One region of the Paenibacillus sp. SN-8-1 genome, then DNA from elsewhere that is predicted to be linked to it. Evidence: predicted binding sites of a transcription regulator. Region 1 holds the regulator's gene; each other region holds the start of a gene.
What was found. Region 1 encodes Rex, which represses fermentation and respiration genes when NADH is low (regulators of the CRP and FNR family bind a similar motif). Its sites were predicted from a motif close to TTGTGAAATATTTCACAA; they were not measured.
Positions count from the first base shown of each region.

Region 2: the regulator Rex is predicted to act here: its motif matches at 4,576-4,593, upstream of nirB (nitrite reductase large subunit NirB).
Region 3: the regulator Rex is predicted to act here: its motif matches at 5,752-5,769, upstream of pflB (formate C-acetyltransferase).

Region 1 is NZ_CP194782.1:1,992,648-2,000,552, forward strand. Features, by position in the region: gene dinG (ATP-dependent DNA helicase DinG) at 1-2,501, shown strand, start outside; gene ACRRNK_RS09430 (redox-sensing transcriptional repressor Rex) at 2,537-3,187, shown strand; gene ACRRNK_RS09435 (amidohydrolase) at 3,177-4,475, shown strand; gene ACRRNK_RS09440 (DUF5590 domain-containing protein) at 4,509-5,006, shown strand; gene ACRRNK_RS09445 (hypothetical protein) at 5,281-5,814, shown strand; gene ACRRNK_RS09450 (AAA family ATPase) at 5,807-7,309, shown strand; gene ACRRNK_RS09455 (3-hydroxyacyl-CoA dehydrogenase family protein) at 7,449-7,905, shown strand, end outside.
Region 2 is NZ_CP194782.1:1,826,993-1,834,897, reverse strand. Features, by position in the region: gene ACRRNK_RS08555 (HAMP domain-containing sensor histidine kinase) at 1-1,377, shown strand, start outside; gene ACRRNK_RS08550 (nitrite reductase (NAD(P)H) small subunit) at 1,650-1,994, opposite strand; gene nirB (nitrite reductase large subunit NirB) at 2,025-4,466, opposite strand; gene ric (iron-sulfur cluster repair di-iron protein) at 4,626-5,327, opposite strand; gene ACRRNK_RS08535 (FAD-dependent oxidoreductase) at 5,508-6,074, opposite strand; gene ACRRNK_RS08530 (winged helix-turn-helix transcriptional regulator) at 6,129-6,443, opposite strand; gene ACRRNK_RS08525 (sugar phosphate isomerase/epimerase family protein) at 6,707-7,675, opposite strand; gene ACRRNK_RS08520 (Gfo/Idh/MocA family protein) at 7,696-7,905, opposite strand, start outside.
Region 3 is NZ_CP194782.1:1,837,527-1,845,431, reverse strand. Features, by position in the region: gene ACRRNK_RS08590 (carbohydrate ABC transporter permease) at 1-814, opposite strand, end outside; gene ACRRNK_RS08585 (ABC transporter substrate-binding protein) at 934-2,313, opposite strand; gene pflA (pyruvate formate-lyase-activating protein) at 2,508-3,260, opposite strand; gene pflB (formate C-acetyltransferase) at 3,414-5,675, opposite strand; gene adhE (bifunctional acetaldehyde-CoA/alcohol dehydrogenase) at 5,940-7,905, opposite strand, start outside.

The DNA.
Region 1 (7,905 bases):
TCCTCAAAATAATGTTTCCTTCGCTTACATCATATCAGCTTGGCTTTGTGTCCGGTGAATTTGGGGTAACCCATGACAGACCTCATCAAGCCGATTCCGATGCCTTGGCTACCGCACTTATTTTTGCTAAATGTCTGGAAGAGATTGATGACCTTCCACTTCTCGCTTTGCAGCGGCTTTCTGACCTGTTCTCAGGCGAGGACAGTGATTTGGGATGGTTCTTTGATGCTGCACTCCAGATCAGGGAGAGGGAAACGGACGCTTCAACAGATGGGTTCACCTATTACCGTCAGTTCGCGCTTCGGACAGAAGACTGGATTGACATCAAGCCGCCGCGAAGTGAGGATTTCGATAATCCTCTGAAGGATAAATCTTTCGAGCAGTTTATGGCTGATGTTCGTGCGAACTTGAAGAGCAAGCTCCCTGGGTATGAAGAGCGGGAAGCTCAGAATATCATGCTTGAAGACGTCATGAAGGCCTTTGATGAGGATAAGCACTTGTTGGTCGAAGCAGGTACGGGTACAGGGAAGTCACTCGGTTATCTGCTGCCTGCGATTTATCACAGCGTTAAGTCTGAAGAGAAGGTTATGGTAAGTACGCATACCATCAACCTGCAAGAGCAGCTCCGCGAGAGAGATATTCCTCTGCTTACGGACGTGGTTCCTTTTCCATTTCGGGCAGCAATCTTCAAAGGAAGAGGGCATTATTTGTGTCTGCGCAAATTTGAACATAAAATAAACAAGAGAGATTTCACTACACCAAAGGAAGAAGTTATGACGGCTGCACAGATGATCGTGTGGTTAACCCAGACCGAGACCGGGGATGATGAAGAGCTGAACCAGGGCAATCGGGGAGCTGATTTCTGGGAGACGGTTGCCAGTGAATCGGATTCCTGTCTGGGACGCTCATGTCCATGGTTCAGAAAGTGCTTCTATCATAAGGCCAAACACGAGGCTGGTGTAGCTGATGTGGTGATCACGAACCACTCGAAGCTGTTCACAGATGTGAAGGCGGGTCATCAGCTGCTTCCGAGCTATGAACGTCTTGTCATTGACGAGGCACACCATCTCGAAGAAGTAGCCGGCAAGCATTTGGGTATGAATATGAAATACTTCACGGTCGTTCACACCTTGACACGCCTCTTCAAGGACAGTAAGACGGGTCAGCTTCCGAATCTGCGGGCTCAGCTTCAGACCAGCGGGTCGGAGAAGGCCAGCGAGTGGATGAGTGTAATTGATAATCTGTACCCTGAGATTATTGAGATCAAGGAGAACTGGGATCGTCTCAGCGATCAATTGTTCGGACTCATGCCTGAGCGAAGCGATGCCGCTCCCGGAGACCCGGGACAGTTCGTTCTTCGTCTGCTTCCGCACAAAAAGCCCAAGAATTGGGATGCGCTTAGTGAAATCGAGAATCAGATTTACATGACTATGGGTACGGTAATTCGCAAAGGCGAACGTATGGTGAATGAGCTAAAGGAAGATGACGAAAGTTATAGCTCTGAGAGCCTGGTGACGGATATAAGCGGTCTGTTCAAGGATTTGGGAGCTGAGAGGGACAGTATCCGTTCTTTTATGAAGCTCGACAATGAGGAGACGGTCTACTGGCTTGAAGGTAACGGTCATTACCGCAGCCGGTCTCTGCAAATTTATGCTGTACCCGTTGAGGTAAGTGAACAGCTTAAAGCTCTTTTCTTTGATAAAAAGAAGAGCGTTATCATGACCTCTGCTACTTTATCCGTAGACAAGTCGTTTCAATATATGATCGAGCAGCTGGGACTTACGGAAGCTTCTGAGCAGGATCAATTATTGACCTCGTTGCTTCCCTCACCATTCAAGTACAGGGAACAGGCCCTGCTCGTCATCCCTCGGGATTTCCCAAGTGTGAAGGGCAGTGTCGGGGACGATCATTTCGTGAATACACTCGTACAGTCCTTGGCTGATTCGGCAATTGCTACCCAAGGACGCATGCTTGTATTGTTCACTTCTTATCGTATGCTTAGACAGGTATATGACCCCCTGAAAGAGGTTCTATCTACACAGGGGATTACAGTCATTGGACAAGGAGTAGACAGCGGAAATCGGACTAAGCTTACTCGAAGATTTCAGGGCCAGCAGGCCTCTGTATTGCTCGGTACGAGCAGCTTCTGGGAAGGTGTCGATATTCCAGGGGAGGCTCTTACGAGTCTGGCTATCGTACGGCTTCCATTTCAACCTCCGAACCATCCGCTGGTAGAAGCCAAGAGCGAGCGGCTGCAGCAGCAGAAGAAGAATCCATTTATGAAGTTGTCCGTCCCGCAGGCGGTTATCCGCTTCAAGCAGGGATTTGGACGACTGGTGCGGTCCTCCCAGGACCGCGGTATCGTGATTGTATATGATACACGAATTCTCGAGTCCTATTACGGGAAGTATTTCCTTTATTCTTTGCCAGGCCCAAAGATGGAGCATATGCCCACCAACCAAATGGTGCCTCGGATTTCGGAATGGCTTGGCCACCGGTGATCAACCGGACTCATTAGCATTAGGGGGAAAAAGAAATGAAATCGGAGAAAATCTCAGATGCGGTGGTACGCAGATTACCCGTATATCTGCGCTTTCTGAATGAACTGAGCCTTCGGGAAGTCGCAACCGTCTCATCGCAGGAGCTTGGACAAAAGCTGGATCTGAACCCGGCTCAAATTCGCAAAGATCTTGCATACTTCGGTGATTTTGGTCGTAAAGGTATCGGATATGATGTCTCCTATCTGATCGAGAAGATTCGCCAAATCCTCAACTTGGATCAGCAGATCAATGTGGCCCTTGTCGGGGCCGGGAACTTGGGTCAGGCCTTATCCAATTACAATACGTACTTGAAGGACAATATGAAGATCGTGGCGGTCTTCGATGCCTCGGAGAAGAAGGTCGGCCAGAAGATTAATTCCTTGACCGTACAGCCGATTGAAGATCTTGGTGCTACCGTGAAGAAGCTGGGTATCCGGATTGGAATTATAACTGTGCCTGATTTTGAGGCACAACGGGTAGCCGATCAGCTTATCGATGCTGGAATTGAAGCGATCCTTAACTTTGCGCCAACAATTCTGAAGGTGCCTGCCGAGATACGCCTGCACGCGGCAGATTTTACAACGGATCTGCTCAGCCTGGCATATTATTTGGGAGATGGAAAGGAAGCAGTGACAAATGAGTCGTAAATGGTTAATTGAAAACGGAAGCTTTGCTGTGCTGGAACCAGGACGTTCTGTGGTCAAGGGATATATGTTAATTGAGGACGATCTGATCAAATATGTCGGAGAGTCTCGTCCCGAGGTCGAAGAGGGGACAGACACTTTTGACGGAAGGGGCCTGCTATTTGCTCCAGGGCTGATTAATACCCATGGTCATGCAGCGATGTCTCTGCTGCGCGGTTATGGGGACGATATGCTGCTCCAAACTTGGCTGCAGGAGAAGATGTGGCCGATGGAAGCCAAGTTCACCTCCAGAGATGTATACTGGGGTACCGCGCTGTCTGTCGTGGAAATGCTTAAGGGAGGTACGACAACCTTCCTGGACATGTATGACCATATGGATCAGGTAGCTAAAGTAACGGAGGAATCGGGAATTCGTGCTGTACTGATGCGCGGAGCCATTGGCTTATGTCCTGAGGACGTACAGCAGCAGAAGCTGGAAGAGGCGATACGGTTCGCCCAAGATTGGCATGGCAAGGCGGATGGGCGAATTACGACCATGATGTCCCCGCATTCCCCTTACACTTGTCCGCCTGCATTCATTGAGAAGTTCGTTCAAGCGGCTCATGACCTGGATCTTCCGCTGCATACCCACATGTCCGAGACTGCCGCTGAAGTGCAGCAGAATATCAATGAGTATGGTCTTCGTCCAACGATGCATTTGGAAAAGCTAGGATTCTTCTCACGACCTTCAATCATCGCCCACGGCGTGCATTTGAATGATGAAGAGATCGAGATTCTTGCTACGAATAAGGTTGCGGTGTCGCATAACCCTGGGAGCAACCTTAAGCTTGCCAGCGGCGTTGCCCGTGTCGTTGATCTGCAAAAGGCAGGGGTTGTTGTCTCCTTGGGTACAGACGGGGCAGCAAGCAACAACAACCTCGACATGTTCGAGGAGATTAGGCTGGCAGCCTTGATACATAAAGGTGTATCAGGTGATCCGACGGCTGTACCGGCAGAAGAAGCTCTTAAAATGGGCACGATTTATGGTGCTCAGTCCGTATACCTGCCAAATACCGGAAGGCTTGCGGAAGGCATGAAGGCTGACTTCATTGCTATGAATACCGATCAAGCTCACTTTATTCCGCATACGGATTTCATTTCTCATATGGTATATTCCGCTGGCCCTAAGGACGTTGAACATGTGTGGGTGAACGGGAATCAGGTTGTTAAGCATGGCAGCTGTCTGACCATTGATGAAGAGCGGGTACGCAGAGAAGCTCAAGCTTGTTTCGAAGGATTGCTCTCCCGCTAAGCGGAGCACTTCTGAGTGAAAGGAAGTGATCGCATGAAGAAAAAAACGAAATGGATTTTGATGTCCATAGTTATCGCCCTGCTGATTCTGTTTGGAATTCAGAGATATTATGTGTATTCGATGGAGGATTATTGGAACGAGAAGAACGCTGCTGTCATTGTGGCCAAGCAGCAGGCTAATCTGGCTTCGTTAACACATGCCAGTAAGTCCGTATGGGATACCGTGTGCTGGGTGATCGAAGGCAAAAGTACATCGGGAGAAGATATTGTGGTATGGGTCGTTGATGGTAAGGTTGACCACCAGGAGCTGGCGAAGAATGGAGTCAGCCTTGATCAGGTTAAGAACAGCATCAAGTCTCAAATGCCGGATATCTCTATTGTCCGCCTTGTCCCAGGTATATTTGATCAGGGGGCAGGGAAGCAATACGTATATCAATTGTTCTATAAAGATGGAGATCATTACAACTATAAGTTTTATAGGTTCGCCGATGGCCAGGCTCTGCCTGATACCTACACTTTGCCTAATCGGTAGGCTTGAGCCTTAGTGTTCTCCTATATTAAGAGACCTTCCAATTTAATTGGAAGGTCTCTTTGAATTGCGAACAATTCTTGAACATTAGAAGAAATTATCGATTATTTCAAATATTTTCAATAAGAAGTTTAGAAAAAAGTATATATTCTATGATATACTATTACTTGTACGTTTCAGTATATGATGATACACAAACAGACGGAGAAATCCGTTAATTTTTTTGAGTGGTCGTGTTTTGTATGTATAAGATTGAAATTACTAAGGGGGATATGAATTGAAATTACGTCTTGTTCCATTGATTACTAGCGTCGTTATCTCCGCAGCAATTCTGTTTGGTGGGTGGTTCGCTTATAGTCAGTTTGCTGTTGAGGCCCCGCTTAAGAAATTGGTCACCGAGTATGAGGGTGTCAACAACGTTCAATTTGTTATTACCCAGAAACAGGTGGACTTGAAACTCGATCTACAACCAAAAACCGATTTAAGAGGTTTAGTTGAACATTTGACGGTTGACGGCAAGTCGTTGATCGGCAGCCGCAAGCTAAAGCTTACCGTTGTGGATCATTCAAATAAAGTACTCGATCAGTGGTGGTCCAAAGCTCTCTTTCCTGTAGCGGAAGCCATGGATAATAAGAAATATACCGAGATTCCGGTGACTCTAGAGAAGCTTCAAGAGGGAGCACCAGGACTTTCAGTCAATACGGTAATGGATAATCAGAATATATATGTGACTCTATCAGACGGAAAAGCCAGCAAGTTCATTATACTTCCGCGAGTGCCGGGTGAGATGGGGGTATGGAGCAATGTCTAAGTTCATTAAAGAAGTCGTAATCGGGATTGTACTCGTACTTCTCGTGTTCCTTGCTTATATTGGAGTTAATATCATTCCGGTCATTGTTGGACTAGCCATGGTTGGGGCCTTGTTCGCGGTGGTTCAAATGAAAGGCGGAATCACGGTAGGTGCTTCCCAGGACCGCAAACGGAAGAAAGCGGGCCCGGCCAAGCTTACCTTTGAAGAAATTGGAGGACAGGATAATGCGAAGCAGGAGCTTCGTGAGGCCCTTGATTTCATGGTTAGACATGAAGAAATTAAGAAGTTCGGCATTCGCCCACTCAAGGGGATTCTGCTAACAGGCCCTCCGGGAACAGGGAAGACTTTGATGGCTAAAGCTGCGGCTCACTATACAAAGTCCGTATTTGTGGCGGCTTCCGGCTCTGAATTCGTAGAGATGTATGTAGGTGTCGGTGCGGGACGCATCCGGGAATTGTTCAAGGAAGCCCGGACGCGCGCTGCACAGGAGAAGAAAGAGAATGCAATTATTTTCATAGATGAGATCGATGTAATCGGGGGAAAAAGAGAAGGCGGACAACAACGGGAGTATGACCAGACTCTGAATCAGCTTCTTACGGAAATGGACGGCATTTATAACTCGGACGCCCCTCGTATTCTGGTGATCGCGGCAACGAACCGCAAAGAAATGCTGGACAGCGCGCTGCTGCGTCCTGGCCGCTTCGACCGTCATATTCAGGTAGAATTGCCTGATAAGAAGGGCCGGAAGCATATTCTTGAGCTGCATGCTAAGAATAAGCCTCTGAATGAGGATGTCAGCTTAGAGAAACTTGCTGAAGAGACATACGGCTTCTCTGGAGCCCAGCTGGAAAGTGTAATGAATGAAGGTGCTATCTATGCCATGAGAGAGAACCTTCAGATCATCGACCAGCGCCACCTGTCTATGGGTGTGGATAAGGTCATGCTCGGAGAGAAGACGGACAGGGAATCGACCGAAGAAGAGAAGCGCAGAGTGGCAGTACACGAACTTGGGCATGCTGTGCTCGCTGAGATCGTGGCTCCAGGCAGTGTGAATCAGGTAGCTCTCAGTCCTCGCGGACAAGCGCTGGGATATGTTCGTCATAACCCGCAGCAGGAGCAGTATTTGTATACCAAATCTTATCTTGAAGGACAAATCATGGTGGCTCTTGCGGGAGCTGCTGCAGAGGAGATCTATTATGGGGGCAGAAGTACAGGGTCACGCAATGACTTTGAACAGGCTCTGAAGCTTGTCCACACCATGATGACGTCAGGTCTTACCCGGCTTGGTATTGTGAACATGGATATGGTCACCAAGGAAGTTCTTATGAATGAGAACAGCCGTATCCTGGATGACCTCGCGGCCCGTACCAAAGCGGCTTTAATCGAGCATGCGGCGGTATTCGACAAATCCCTTGAAATTCTAATTCACGAAGAACGTCTCTCGGGAGAACAATTTCGTTGTCAATTTCGTGACAGCATCCTTTTACCAGCCTGATTTTTTCAGGTTGGTAATTTTTTTTTACTTTTTATTCGTGCTAAGATATTATTATATGTTGGGTATAAAAAGATGTATTATTCGACATCGAGGGTATAATAAGATGTAGAGATTAATACAAAGGATGGAGAGAGACACCATGTACTTTAAAAAAATAGGCGTTATCGGTGGCGGTACGATGGGCCAAGGCATTTGTGAAATGCTTGCAGCTAAGGGACTTGAAGTTCTGCTGGTTGAAGAAACCCCGGACAAATTGAACCATGCTTACAGCATGATAGAGACAAGCCTAGATAAGCAACTGGAGAAATGGGCAATCACCCAGGCGGAGAAGAAGCTGATTCTTTCCCGAATTCAAAAAGTAACACATTTTGCCGAACTCGGCTCCTGCGACATGGTGATCGAGACGATTTCGGAAGATTTGGATGCGAAGAAAGAAGTCTTCACTCAACTCGACCAAGTCTGCCCAAGCCATATTATTCTAGCTAGTAATACTTCAACCCTAAGCCTGACCGAAATTGCCGGAGGCACCATGTATCCGGAACGCGTCATCGGCATGCACTTTATTTATCCAGTATCTCGTATTGATCTCGTGGAAA
Region 2 (7,905 bases), 170 kb from region 1:
TCACTGGTTAAGTCTTATTTGTTCTTTGCTCTAACGCTTGGAATCATATATATATTGGTTCAATTATTCTCCGGAGGCTTATCCGGCGGTTATTCGGACGATCCTGTTGATGCCTCTCAGATTGTCAAATCGGACTATACCTCCATCAATTCGACAGCGATTGAGGAATCCGGAGGGTGGATTGAAATCCTGGATAACCAGCGAAAAGTCATATACGTTAGAGGGAATAAGCAGGACGAGCGAACCCGATATTCCTCAGAGGAACTAATGTCCATGCTGTATTCCGGTCAGAAAGGGGCCTTCCTGTACTCCATTGCTCCATTTAAATCCAGTCAAGGTACGAGCTTGTTCTGTCTGGTAGCTATACCGAGGGAACATGGTCAGTCAGAGCTTAAGCTCCTAGAGCCTCCCCAGAGTATTAACCTTACTTTAACAAGTGGCTTTTATGGGATTCTTCTTCTGTCGGTGATTAGCGCATATTTTTACAGCAGGTGGACCTCATCCCGCCTTACCATACCATTGGAACAGATCTCAGCCGCAATCAAGCATATGCGCGAAGGGAATTATGATCAGCGTCTAGCATTCAGATCCAACGAGGAGTTAACCACCATACAAGAGTGCTTTAACGATATGGCTGAACATCTTCAAGAGACGGAGCAGTCGAACCAAATCCTAAAGGATAGCAAACAGCGAATGCTTCTCGATATCTCCCATGATTTAAAGACACCGATTACAACGATTCAGGGCTACGCAAGTGCTCTGCTGCTGGGTCTTGCTGATAATGAGGAGAAGAGACTGAAGTATTTGAATCTAATCTATACGAAGGCCAATTTAATGACAGACCTAATCGAGGATCTGTTTGAATTATCCAAACTGGATACCGCGGATTATCCACTGTCAGGAGAGTTCAGAGATACCGATCTGGGTGAACTGGTTCGTGAGATTGCCGCTGAGAATTACGATCAGTTCGAGCAAAAGCACTTTAATCTGTCACTATCCATTCCTGCGGAGGAGATCGTCATTCGTCTCCACCCTACTTTGATGAGCAGAGCGATATCCAATCTGCTTATGAATGCTCTTAAGTATAATCCCGAAGGAACTTCGGTCGACATTGAGCTTGTCCAGTCTAAGGATGAAATTAGTCTCAATATTAGCGACAATGGCATTGGAATACCTGAATCCATTCGAGATACCCTCTTTGATCCGTTTGTTCGGGGTAATGCTGCGCGGACTAGCGATGGAGGAACGGGACTCGGACTATCCATTGCCAAAAAGGCCGTTGAACTGCACGGCGGAGAACTGCAACTGCTGAATACAGCGGGCAGAACCATTTTTCAAATCAAACTGTTCAAAGGAAGAGCTAAGTTGCTTAACTAGCAGCTTAGCTTTTTTGTAAGTTATCTATGTAATTTCATTTATTCGTGCTTGCGAATTGCTCCTTCATATCTGGATACAAAATCACGCGAATGTATTGCTAATTACTCTTGAACTGATAGAACTTATTCACCGTTCATGCTTTCATACTTCTTGGTATCAGTGTAATATTGTATCTTGTCGGTAAATGGACTGGTTAACACAGCCTATCTATCATCAGCCGTGTCACACAAATAAAGGATCCTTTCACATGAAAGGATCCTTTATTGATCTCGTTATATTCTTGCTGGCTCAAGAGCGACAGCACCTACAAAGACAATACCACCCTTGACTATTACGGGAAAAGTTCTCACCTGACCTACATCGGGCGCCTGCACGAGCCCAGTCTTAAGGTCAATCTTCCAATCATACAGCGGGTCATATAGATATGTGCCAGAGACGATCCCTTCTGCCAGCGGCCCTCCCTTGGGATGAGGATTCTTGTTCTCCACCGCATACATCTCTCCGGTTGAGCTCAGGAATATCGCAACTTTCAGTTCACCCACCTGTGCAACCCGGCCGATTTGTGCGGGAAAATCATTCACCGTTCCCACAGGATAATAGGCATGCTTTTCTTCCATAGATTATCTCTCCTTTCCAAATTCAAGGGCTTATTTCTGCAATAATGCAGGGTCAAGCTGGTTATATAGAGCACTTTGTGCACGTTCATCATTTATTACTTTCTTCCAAGGGTCCTCAACTTGCTCAAGCGCAAATTCAATGCGTTCCATCAGAGCCTTGCGATTGGCTTCATCCTCTACGACTGCAGCCCGGATGTGTTCGAGACCTAGGCGTTCAACCCATTCCGATGTTCTCTCCAGATACTTGCCGGTCTCCCGGTAAAATTGCATAACAGCACCACAGATTTCAATGAGCTCCTCATCAGTCTTTACTTTGCAGAGCGAATCAGCCAGACGGGCCTTAATACCACCATTACCGCCGATGAATATTTCCCAGCCTCCGTCATTACCAACGATACCAATATCCTTCGTGCAAGATTCGGCGCAGTTTCTTGGGCAGCCGTTGACCGCCATTTTGAATTTGGCCGGGAAATCCAATCTCTCGAACTTGCGTTCAAGAAGAGCCCCCATTCCCATCGAATCCTGAGTACCAAAGCGGCAGAACTGCGACCCAACACAGGTCTTCACCGTACGCAGCGATTTGGCATAAGCATAGCCTGAAGGCATATCCAGCTCTTCCCATACTTTTGGAAGATCTTCCTTCTTCACCCCGATTAGGTCTAGACGTTGACCGCCAGTGACTTTAACGGCTTTAACATCATATTTGAGCGACACATCGGCAATTTTCTTAAGGTCTTCTGGGGTAGTGACACCGCCGTACATTCTAGGAACTACGGTATATGTGCCATCCTTTTGAATATTCGCATTCATACGTTCGTTCACAAAACGTGATTCCTTCTCATCATGATGAGTATCCGGATAGATCATTCCCAGATAATAGTTCAAAGCCGGCCGGCACTTCGAGCATCCTTCCGGTTGGCTCCAGTCAAGCACATGCATGATTTCCTTCGTCGTGCTAAGACCTTTGTTCTTGATCTCTGCAACAATTTCATCACGGCTTAACGTTGTGCAGCCACATATTCCCTGCTTGGCTGATTCCTTGAAGCTATCTCCAAGTACATACTGGAGAATCTGCTCTACGACAGGCTTACAACCACCGCATGAACGGGTAGCTCCAGTACAAGCTTTGATCTCATCTACAGTAGTCAGGCCCTGTTCAGTAATGACATCTACGATCGCTTTCTTCGTTACCCCGTTACATCCACATACAATTTCATCATCAGACATCGTATCTACAGAAGATGCTTTCTTCTCTGCTCCGCCGCCGCAGCATCCAGTACCCATCAACTGAGCATACAGCTCATCCGTCATTTCTGTTCTTTGCTTGATCAGCTTCTGCAAATTAGCGGACTCTGTAATATCACCGAACAAGACTGCTCCGACCATAACATTATCTTTGAGCAAAATTTTCTTGTAAGTTCGCTTCCATTCGTCTTTCTGCGCAATGACAACATGTTCTGGACCGTCGATGAATTCTCCAGTTGAGAATACATCCACACCCGAAATTTTCAGCTTTGTCGATACGACAGATCCTTCATATCCGGCTGTATCCACATTACATATATGCTTGGCAAGAATCATGCCTTGTTCAAATAGCGGAGCTACCAGACCGTAGCATACGCCTCTATGCTCGTTACATTCCCCAACAGAGTACACATTAGGCATCGAGGTCTGCATGTAATCATTCACGATGATTCCCCGGTTTGTCTCAATCCCGCTTGCCGCAGCAACAGCAACATTAGGTTTGATTCCGACCGCCATTACGACAAAATCAGCCTCAAGCACGGTTCCGTCCTTGAATTTGAGTCCCTGCACGCGTTCTTCACCCAGTAGTTCCGTGGTTTGAACTCCCATTGCAAATTTGATCCCTTGGCGTTCAAGCTCCGCTCTAAGCATCGCAGCCGCTGTGCTGTCCAATTGACGCTCCATCAGATCATCCATCAGGTGGACCACGGTCACATCCATACCGAGATGGACAAGGCCTTTGGCAGCTTCGAGTCCCAGAAGACCGCCACCGATAACCGCCGCCTTCTTGTAATTCTTAGCGGCTTCCAGCATCTGATTACAATCTTCGATATCACGGAAGCCGATAACCCCTTCCTTATCGCTGCCTGGAATCGGCAGAATGAACGGCTTGGAGCCGGTTGCTATAATAATGTAATCATATGGAACACGCAGCCCATTTTCAGCAACAACTTCTCTTTTGGCTTCATCAATATGTGTAACCGTTGTTCCAGTATGAAGAGTAATTCCATGATCCGCGTACCAATTCAAATCGTTGAGAATAATATCATCCATCGTCTTGCTGCCCTCTAGAACATAAGAGAGCATAATCCGGTTGTAGTTGGGGTGCGGTTCACTACCAAATACCGTTATATCAAAATTAGTAGTCAATTTCAGAATTTGTTCAACTGTGCTAATCCCGGCCATCCCGTTACCAATAACGACAAGCTTTTTCTTATTCATACTCATATTCAAATGCCTCCTCGAACTATTCAGGCATGATTATTTTTGAATTCGCCCTTTGATAAATCAAGTATATCTACAGCAGAAAATCGAAGGTGTGACAAACCTCACACTATAGTGATAAATTTCACATTCCTGAGTATTCTTCGCCAAGATATTCCACACTTAGTAACGGGGGAACAATATATTATTCTCAATGTGAACATGCTGGAATGTCATTGCTTCTAGTTCCTCGAGTCTAGAATAAGTCATTCTATAGGTTGTACATGCATGAGCTGGGGGCGTAAAGTCTTCTGTAAGCTTACGAATTTCCTTCAAAATATCTCCTGCTGAATCGTGCTCAGCCTCAAGTTCTGAAATTGAAGAACGAAGTTTGGTCAGCGTCTCAGCTTCCTTGGCGGACTCCCAGTTAATCATTTTGGGAAAGACATTTGCTTCTTCCTTCTCTGTATGTTCAAGTAAGTCTGTCTTCAAAATTCCGAACAAACGGTGTATTTCAGCCAAGTGATCCCCTTCTTGTCCATGAACACGGTACACTTTCTTCACATTTTGCTCAATTAGCGGAAGCTCCTCACGTAAATAAGCATGATGCTTATTTACAACGTAAGCGATCAAGTCGTTAGAGCTCCATGCCGCATGGTTATCATGATCTTCGGTAACCGGATGATCATTTAGAAGCTTATGAAGATCCTTCAACACCTCTTCAGTATTCAAGCCTCTCTCTTCCAGAGCCTCGTTCAACGGGCGATTCCCACCACAACAGAAGTCGATACGATGGCTTCGGAAATAATCACTTGATTTAGGAAAACGTACAACAACGTCTCTAACCATGTCTTCGGCTTTGAAAGCAAGATCAGCCATACCCATCTCCACCCACTCCTATTTAATTTGTCTTAATCTCTGAGTCCATCGTACTTCAATTCTCTGGAAGATACGTGTGATTTGAGTAACATAGAATTTGTAATTAAAGTCACATTTTCTAGGAAAATTAAAATAAAAAAAGCTTTCTGCAGATGTTACTGCAAAAAGCTTTTAAATAAAAATATATTATTTCAACACATCGTGATCTACATAGCGCTCGCCATTTAACTCGCTTAGAATTTCAATCGCAACTTTTGCACCATCGCCAGCTGTAATAATAGTGTGAACACTGACTCCTGCCACTGTTCCGGCCGCCCATATTCTTGGCTTACTCGTGCGGCCCGCCCCATCGGTTGCAATCACGGTCTTAATTCTAGGCTCAGTACCTTCCTTGAGCTCAAGTCCAATCTGTTTTGCCAAATCTGTAAGCGCTCCCGTAGCAAAAATGACGTGGGCTGCTTCATAGCTTCTTCCCGATTCTGTCTTGATCGTAACTGATTTGTCGCCATTGGTATCCAGAGCTGAGACTTTCTCTTCAATAAATTTGGCTCCAAATTTAGCAGCCTGCTCACGACCGATCTTGAGCAGATCCGGTCCTGAGATGTCTTTGACGCCATAGTGGTTCTCAATCCAGGCCCGCTTGGTCATACTTGTGTTGCTGTCAATTACCAAGGTTTCTTTGCCTGCTTTGGCCAGAAACAAAGCTGCACTAGCTCCAGCTGGTCCAGCTCCAATAATGATGATCTCTGCCACTAAAGCACCTGCTTTCTATGTTAATCAAGCCAGCTTGCAACAAATGCTGACTTATTATTCTACCCAGGCTTCTGCCCAGGATTGAATCTGTTCCATAACCGGCTGCAGCGCTCTTCCTTTATCTGTCAATTCGTACTCAATCCGGACGGGAGTTTCGGGATATACATGGCGAACCAGAATACCTTCACACTCCAAATCTTTCATGCGTTCGGACAGCATTTTGTCGCTCATAGACGGAATAAGCCCAGAAATGTCCTTGAACCGCTTCGGGCCGCTCATTAACGTTTGTATGATCAGACCGTTCCATCTCTTTCCGAGAAAAGAGAACGCGGTTTCAAATCGCGGACACAAATTCCATTGACCCTCCATTGAAATCACCTCTTCGTGCTCCGGTCAGGGTATAACCGAAAACTTACGTTTAGTTAGTATATATATTTTACAACATTTTGCTCATAAAGAAAACCAGGATAATACCTGATTATACAATATATACGTGAAAGGGTATACAAAATGTACATTTCATAACAAATAAGCCAAGACTTTTTCGGATTACCCTCCGAAAGATAGTCTGGCTTATTTGTGCGAAACTTATTTTATAAGGGGGTGAATTATAGAAATGAACATTATGGCTGTTATACCCACCACATGTCCGCACTCGAATCTTCAATGATGATCGACTGCAGGTTACGTACTGCCTTGGTGAACCCTTCCTCAATGGACATCAAGCCGTCTTCATGCTCAATGCTGACTACATAATCATATCCTACCAGGCGCAGCGCACTAATAATATCAGCCCAGGTCTTGATATCATGACCATAGCCTACCGTACAGAACTGCCATGCGCGGTCAAGCATGTTAGTATAGGACTGCATATCTGTAATACCATGTTTGTTCACATTAATCGGATCAATCACGGTGTCCTTGGCATGGAAGTGGTGTATCGCTCCCTCACGGCCCAGAATGTGGATAGCTTGTACAGGGTCAATTCCCTGCCACCACATATGACTCGGGTCGAGATTCGCACCGATAGCCTCGCCTGCTGCTTCACGAAGGCGAAGCAGGGTAGCAGGGGTATGGACGGAGAATCCACCATGCAGCTCAAGTCCAACTTTCACCTTATGTTCAGACGCATATTTCCCCATCTCAGTCCAATAAGGAATGACTTTGTTCTCCCACTGCCATTTCAGAATTTCCTGGTAGTCGTTCGGCCATGGGGCAACTGGCCAGTTCGGATACTTCGCATCCTCGTGATCGCCCGGGCATCCAGAGAAGGTATTCACGACGGGAACCTCAAGCAGCTCGGCAAGCTGGACGGTCTTCAAGAAGTCTTCGTGATCTGCCTTGGCAAGTGCCTTCTGGGGATGAAGCGGGTTCCCGTGGCAGCTTAAGGCGCTGATTGTAATTCCCCTGGAATCCAATGTTTTCTTGAATTGATCTCTGGCTGCTTTGTTCTCTATCAATTCATCTGGCCGGCAGTGCTTATTCCCTGGATTCCCTCCGGTACCAATTTCCACTGCCTTTACACCCTGCGACGCGACAAAGTCTAAAGCCTCTTCAAAAGAACGGTCTCCGAATAGAACTAGAAATACTCCTAATTTCATAATTTGTATCCTCCTAGTTTTTAATCAAAATAGACGGTTTTGCCTGTTCTTGCCGACTCATAAATAGCTTCCAAAATTTCAGTTACCACCAGTGCCTGTTCAGGCTTCACAAGCGGTTCGCTATCCTCGAGAACAGCTTGAACCCAAGACTTGGCTTCCAGATAGGCATCCGTCTCTTCTTCACCTTCGTAGAAGGCTACTCCACCTGAACTAAGGTCCACCTTGGTCTC
Region 3 (7,905 bases), 160 kb from region 1:
TCAAGACAGCAATCGAGTTACCGTAACCGTATTTGAAGCTCGTAATCGCATATCTGAGCATATACGTAGCCATAACCTCGGTGGAGCCCGCCGGGCCGCCATTCGTCATGAAAATAACGATATCCGCTGCTTTCATTGCACCTGCAATGGAGAGCATAATGACCACGGAGATGATCGGCGTGATAAGTGGTAGAACGATACGGGTTGCACGCTGATACGCAGTGGCTCCATCAATCGCGGCAGCTTCTTCGAGTTCCTTCGGGATCGACAGAATAGCGGCCAGAACCATAATAATGTAGTATCCGGTCCACTGCCACGCGTTCGTGATAAGGATAGACAGCATCGCATAACTGCCATCAGACAGCCAATAGATTTTGCCAACTCCAAAAAAACTCAATAATTTGTTAAGGAGACCGATATCAGGTTCATAAATGAATCCCCATAGAATACCAATAACTGCCGTAGACATAATAGATGGCAGGAATACCACGGTCTTGTACAGACCTTTCAGCTTCTTAACCTGTGCTATCAGGAGTGAGAAGATTACAATCACAGGTACTTGAAGGAATACGGAGAACAAAATGAAATATACGTTATTTTTCACGGCTACCCAGAAGCGATCCTGACCCAGTGCTTTGATAAAGTTATCGAAGCCGATATACTTAATTTTGCTAAGTTTCGCAACGCCATTCCAACTGGTGAAGCTGAAATAGATAGAAGACAAAATCGGATATAGGAAAAACATTAGGAACAGTACGACTGCAGGCAATACGAACAAGATAAACACAGTAGGATTCTTCATTGCTTTGTTCATACCAAACCTCCGGTTTATTAGACAACAGGTCTTCCTTCATCCATTGTCCATCTCTAGTGTAGAAAGAAATGCATCCTTACTTCGTAGTAAGGATACATTTCTTAAGTATGACCAATAGGTTATTCTTTGTTAGCCAGAACCTCATCCGTCACTTTTTGAAGATCCTCAGCCATTTTCCCAGGTGTCGTCTGGCCGCCAATCAGCTTTTGGATTTGTACGGCACTGAACTCTGTATTGATATCCGCATCCACTTGAGAATCCCAAGCCGGGAAGGAGCCCTTCGTGCTGTTCAGTACTTTAATGATATCCTTCATCAATTCATCATTGACCGTAGAATTAAGTTTATCTTCAGGAATGGTCATCGAAGGCAGTACGCCATCTTCTGTCAGTCCCCGAAGCTGCATATCTTCGTTGAATAGCTCCTTAATGAACTTCTTAACTGCGTCCAATTTACGAGGATCATCTGCCACAGATGCAGAGAATCCGTAACCGTTATTGGAATCACGCATAAGAGCTGTTTGCTCACCGGTGCCACCCTCCACAGGAGGCATATTGAAGAACCCTACTTTACCGATCATGGCTTCGCCTGACTGTCCTTTTTTGAATACAGAGGATTTCCATGTTCCGTCAAACCACAGCGGGGCTTCTCCGGATGTGAACTGGCCCGTAATGTCCCCGTACGCGAAACCGAGCTCACCTTTTTTGAAATAACCTTTTTTCTCCCAATCCACATGCTTCGCAAATGCCTTTACCATGTTAGGATCAGTCCATTTGGCTTCACCAGCAGCGATTCTTTTGACGATGTCCGGCCCCGCGTAACGAGCCCATAATTGGTTGGTTAGCATTAGAGGAACCCAACCCTCCTTAGAAGCTGCGGCAATTGGTGTTTTGCCATCCGCTTTGATCTTGGCCAGGAGGTCTTCCAGCTCGGGAAAAGTTGTTGGCACTTGCAAGCCTTTTTGAGCAAAATATTCTTTGTTATAGAAGAAACCTTCAGCAGAAGCCCCAATAGGCAGACCATACACTTTGCCTTCATAAGTATAAGGATCAAGCACGTTAGGGAATTTATCACTAAGGCCAAGCTCCGCAAGAATCGGGGTCAGATCCAGCATTCTGCCTTCCTTGGCATACAATTGAGCATCCGGACTTCCGAATACATCGAAGATATCTGGCGGGTTCCCTGCTGCCATCTCACCGCGCAGCTTCTCTTTCCGGTTAACCTCGGAATCTACAGCGTCCAGCTTGATCGTAAGGCCTGGAGTCTCGTCCTGAACTTTCTTCACCACATCCTGCAGAATGGCCAGTCGATTCTTCTTGTCGGCTCCAACCTGAGTATGACGAAGTGTCACCTCAAAGGGTGAGTTATCTGTACTCTCTTCCTGCTTGGCTGGCTCACCGGATTTAGCAGGTTCCCCCGTGTTGGAACCGCCACTACAAGCCGAAAGCATAGTGGTTGTCACCAGGAGCAGTGACAGCAACAATACCAGACTCTTTTTCATATATATTGACCCTCCCGTAGAATGGTTTGCCTTACACTTTTCATTATAGGAAACGCTTTCACAAATGGTAAGGAGGACATATTTCTTATGGAGGGATAAATTCTTCTAATTGCCATGTACGAAGGACTGAACGTAACAAAAAACGTGAGGCTTAGTACCCGAAGATACTAATTCTCACGCTATTGATGATTCGCTTAACTCTTCACATGTAAGGCGCTTTGGCTTTGGCTTCGCCCTTCAGCCACGAGCTGATAGGCTCTTTGAACTTCTTCATCGGTCGGAGAGGGTACATTCTCAAGCGGGTACTTCCAATTCAAGGCTTCCCATTTATATATCCCCATTTGGTGGTAAGGAAGAATTTCAAATTTCTCTACCCCATTCAATGTCCCTATAAAATGGCCCAATCGCAGCAAGTCTTCCCTCTCATCATTAATACCAGGAACAAGCACATGTCTGATCCACATCGATTTGTTATGCTCAGACAGCCATTCTGCCATACGAATCATCCGCTCATTCGGCTTGCCTGTTAATTCAATGTGCTTCTCATTATCAATGTGCTTCAAATCCAGAAGTACAAGATCCGTTACGTCAAGTAAATCTTTGATTTTGTCTCCTTCATTGTAACCATTGGTATCTAAAGTAGTATGAAGACCCCACCGCTGCTTCACCTCGCGGAATAGCTCAGCTACGAAATGCGCCTGCAGCGTCGCCTCTCCTCCAGACACGGTCAGTCCGCCGCCGGAAGAACGATAGTAGTTAATGTAAGGCTCAATTTCCGCTAGAACCTCGTCAAGCCGCATATCCTTACCACCTGTCAAATTCCAGGTATCCGGATTATGGCAATATTTGCATTTCAGCAGGCAGCCCTGCATGAAGAGGACGAACCGAATTCCCGGGCCATCAACGGTTCCGAATGTTTCTAGTGAGTGAATATGACCTGTGAGCATGTTTGTCACATCCCTTTCTGCAGGAACTGCAGCTGATTATGATCTTACTAAATATGGTCGGTTGTAACTACGGGGAAGGCATGGACTTCCGGCCGCTGTTGTCCCCAGATTTACTGAATTATTACGCTCTCTGCGGTAGAAATCCGGAGAATCTTACATTGAGCCGTGGAAAGTACGGTTAATCACATCGAGCTGTTGTTCACGAGTCAGCTTAATGAAGTTGACCGCATATCCAGATACCCGAATAGTCAATTGCGGGTAGTTCTCCGGGTGATCCATGGCATCCATCAACTGTTCACGGTCAAATACGTTGACATTCAAGTGATGTGCATTGCTGCCGAAATAGCCATCCATCATGGATACGAGATTGGATTTGCGGATCTCAGGTTCCTTACCGAGTGCTTTAGGCACAATGGAGAAGGTGTTAGAGATGCCGTCGAGGCTGTGTTCATATGGCAGCTTGGCTACTGAACTAAGAGAAGCAAGAGCACCTTTCTTGTCACGTCCATGCATTGGATTAGCCCCTGGAGCGAACGGTTCACCGGCTTTACGTCCATCTGGCGTTGTACCTGTCTTCTTCCCGTATACTACATTGGATGTGATCGTAAGAACAGATTGTGTTGGCATTGCATTACGATAAGCTTTGTGTTTGCGGATCATGCTCATGAATTGTTCAACCAACTCAACTGCAATTTGGTCAACCCGATCATCATTGTTACCGTAGCAAGGGAACTCGCCCTCGATCTCAAAGTCAACAGCAATTCCATTCTCGTTGCGAATTGGTTTAACTTTGGCATATTTAATGGCGCTCAGGGAGTCAGCCGCAACGGAAAGTCCTGCGATACCGCAAGCCATAGTACGAAGGATATCACGGTCGTGCAGCGCCATTTCAATCCGTTCATAACTGTATTTATCATGCATATAGTGAATAACATTAAGGGTATTCATATAAAGCTTAGCCAACCATTCCATCATCGGTTTGAACCGTTTCATGACCTCGGCATAATCCAGCACTTCTCCCGTAATAGCAGGATACTCAGGACCAACCTGAACGCCGGACTTTTCATCCTTACCCCCATTAATTGCATACAGCAAAGCTTTGGCCAGGTTCGCACGAGCGCCGAAGAACTGCATTTGCTTACCGATCTCCATAGCGGATACACAGCAGGCAATTCCATAATCATCGCCATAGATCGGACGCATTAAATCGTCGTTTTCATATTGAATGGAGCTGGTCTCGATGGATACTTTAGCACAGTACTTCTTGAAGCCTTCAGGCAGCTTCTCGGACCACAGCACAGTCAGGTTCGGTTCTGGGGCAGGTCCAAGATTATAGAGCGTATGCAGGAACCGGAAGCTGTTCTTAGTTACTCTTGTCTGACCGTTAACGGCCATACCTCCGATAGATTCTGTCACCCAAGTAGGGTCACCACTGAAAAGATCATTATAGTCAGGTGTACGCAGGAATTTCACGATACGAAGCTTCATAACGAAATGGTCAACCAATTCCTGAGCTTGCTCCTCAGTTAAAGTACCTTCAGCCAAATCCCGCTCAATGTAGATATCAAGGAAAGAGGATACACGGCCCAGGGACATCGCGGCACCATTTTGCTCCTTAATCGCTGCAAGGTAACCGAAGTAGACCCACTGGAACGCTTCTTTTGCATTGTTAGCCGGCTTGGAGATGTCAAATCCATGCATTTCAGCCAACACTTTAAGCTCTCCAAGAGCACGAATTTGTTCAGAAAGTTCCTCGCGAAGGCGAATGACATCCTCATCGATCACATCAAGCTCTAACTGCTTAAGCTCATATTTCTTCTGATTAACAAGGAAATCTACACCATACAGAGCGACTCTGCGGTAGTCTCCGATAATACGGCCGCGGCCATAAGCATCTGGGAGACCTGTAATAATGCCGGCTTTACGAGCTGCTCTCATTTCAGAAGTATAGGCATCAAATACACCCTGATTGTGCGTTTTGCGAATGCCGTTAAAGATATTAATAACTTCTTCGGGCAGCTTGAAGCCGTATGCCTCACATGCATCAATCATCATTCTAATCCCGCCAAAAGGCTGGATGGAACGCTTGAACGGTGCATCAGTCTGAACGCCGACGATTTGCTCTTTGTCTTTATCCAGATACCCTGGTTTATGAGAAATAATTGTAGATGGGGTGTTGACGTCAACATCGAGTACGCCGCCATTATCCCGTTCCTTCTTAGTCAATTCGGAGACAATGTCCCAGAGTTCCTTGGTGTTCTGAGTGGCACCCTGCAAGAAATCTTCCCGGCCATGATATGGATTTATGTTATCATCAATGAAATTACGCACATTGACTTCTTTTTGCCATTTCCCCTTCTTGAAGCTTCTCCATCCGGATTGTACGGTTTGTACTTCTCTCTCGATAACCGACATGATATTTCCCTCCATCACATAAATTTTGATGCAAGCTGGAACATGTGAGGTCACTTAGTTTATACATCATAGTTCATTGTGATAACTTTCACAAAACAATCTAACCAGGTGCCACTCGTGACTTCATCTATGCCCTATCCCTGTATCTTTGGGACTCTTTATACTATTATCATAGAGGTTTCCCCGTAAAAAGGATGTGACAAATATCACTCTTTCGGTGATATTTGTCACTCCGTTTTCAGCGTGCTATTTAGCTATACCTTCTTACTCAAATCTTCCGTAGAAGGCGTCTCTATACACTTCTGCGAGCTCTTTTACAAGCGGCAGTTTAGGATTGGCAGTTGTACATTGGTCTTCGAATGCGCGATCTGCCAGGTAGTCTACTCTGCTCTCGAAGTCTTTTGGATCAAAGCCGAGCTCTTGGAACGATTCTGGAATTCCCAGCTTCTTGTTCATGTCACGGATTGCGTTGATCAGGCTTTTCACGCCTTCCTCGGTTGTACGAGCAGGCAGTCCCAGAATGCGGGCGATTTCTGCATAACGCTGGTCAGCCACAAAGTTCGTATATTTAGGGAACGCGGCGAACTTCGTTGGTTTTTTCGCGTTATAGCGAATAACGTGCGGCATCAAGATCGCATTGGTACGGCCGTGGGCAGTATGGTACTGGCCACCCCATTTGTGCGCCAAGCTGTGGTTGATGCCCAGGAAGGCATTGGCGAACGCCATACCAGCAAGAGTCGATGCGTTATGCATTTTCTCACGTGCCAATTTATCTCCAGTCAGAGCCGATTTCTCCAACCATTCGAATACGAGCTGAATAGCTTTGATAGCAAGACCATCTGTGTAGTCACTAGCCATAACAGATACATAGGCTTCAATGGCGTGGGTAAGTACGTCCATACCAGTGTCAGCTACTGCTACTTTAGGCAGACTGTATACGAATTCCGGATCAATAATTGCAACATCAGGTGTTAATTCATAATCAGCAAGCGGATATTTTGTATTGCCGTTCTCTTTATCTGTAATAACGGCGAACGAAGTCACTTCCGAACCTGTACCCGAAGTTGTTGGAATGGCTACGAACTGTGCTTTTTGGCCAAGGCGCGGATATTTGTAGATCCGTTTGCGGATATCCATGAATTTTTGTTTCAGGTTGTTAAAGTCAGTGTCTGGATATTCGTAGAACAACCACATACCTTTTGCCGCATCCATTGGTGATCCACCACCCAGTGCGATGATGCAGTCTGGCTGGAATTGATTCATCAGCTCTGTACCGCGTTGTACAGTAGTAGTCGATGGATCTGGTTCAACTTGTGAGAACACTTCAATGGCAACTGGAGTCTCGCGCTGACGCAGATAATGTTCTACTCTATCAACATAACCAAGCTTAACCATCATCGGGTCTGTAACAATCAATACACGTGTGATATCCGGCATTTTGGCGAGGTACTGAGTAGCCCCTTTTTCAAAATAGACTTTGGAAGGTACTTTGAACCATTGCATATTCACGGTACGACGATTCACCCTTTTCACGTTAATTAAGTTCACTGCTGTCACGTTCGAAGAAGTTGAATTCCGTCCATACGAACCGCAGCCAAGTGTAAGCGATGGAAGGTTGGTATTGTAAATATCCCCGATACCGCCTTGCGAAGATGGTTGATTTACCAGAATCCGGCAGGTAGGCATACGATCAGAGAACTTCTGAATAACTTCCTCATTGTTCGAGTGAATAACCGAAGAGTGACCCATACCGCCAAATGCGACAACTTCTGCTGCACGATCGATACCTTGCTGTGCACTGCTTACTTTGTAGCAAGCGAGTACTGGGCTAAGCTTCTCGGCAGACAGTGGGTACTTGGTGCCTACTCCTTCAATTTCAGCAACCAGAATTTTGGTTCCTTCCGGCACTTGAATGCCGCACATTTCAGCGATCTTCACAGCAGGTTGACCTACGATTGTAGGATTCACCGCACATTTGTCGGCTACAATTGCCCCTGCAGTCAGTTTGGCGGCTTCCTCTTTATTCACGAAGTAGCATCCATTTGCGATCATTTTTTTCTTCACTTGATCGAAGATTGGCTCTTCAATAATTACAGCTTGCTCTGAAGCACAGATCATTCCGTTGTCAAATGTCTTGGACAAGATCAGGTCGTTCACCGCTTGGTCGATATCCGCACTTTTCTCGATGAAGCAAGGTACGTTACCAGGACCTACACCAAGCGCTGGCTTA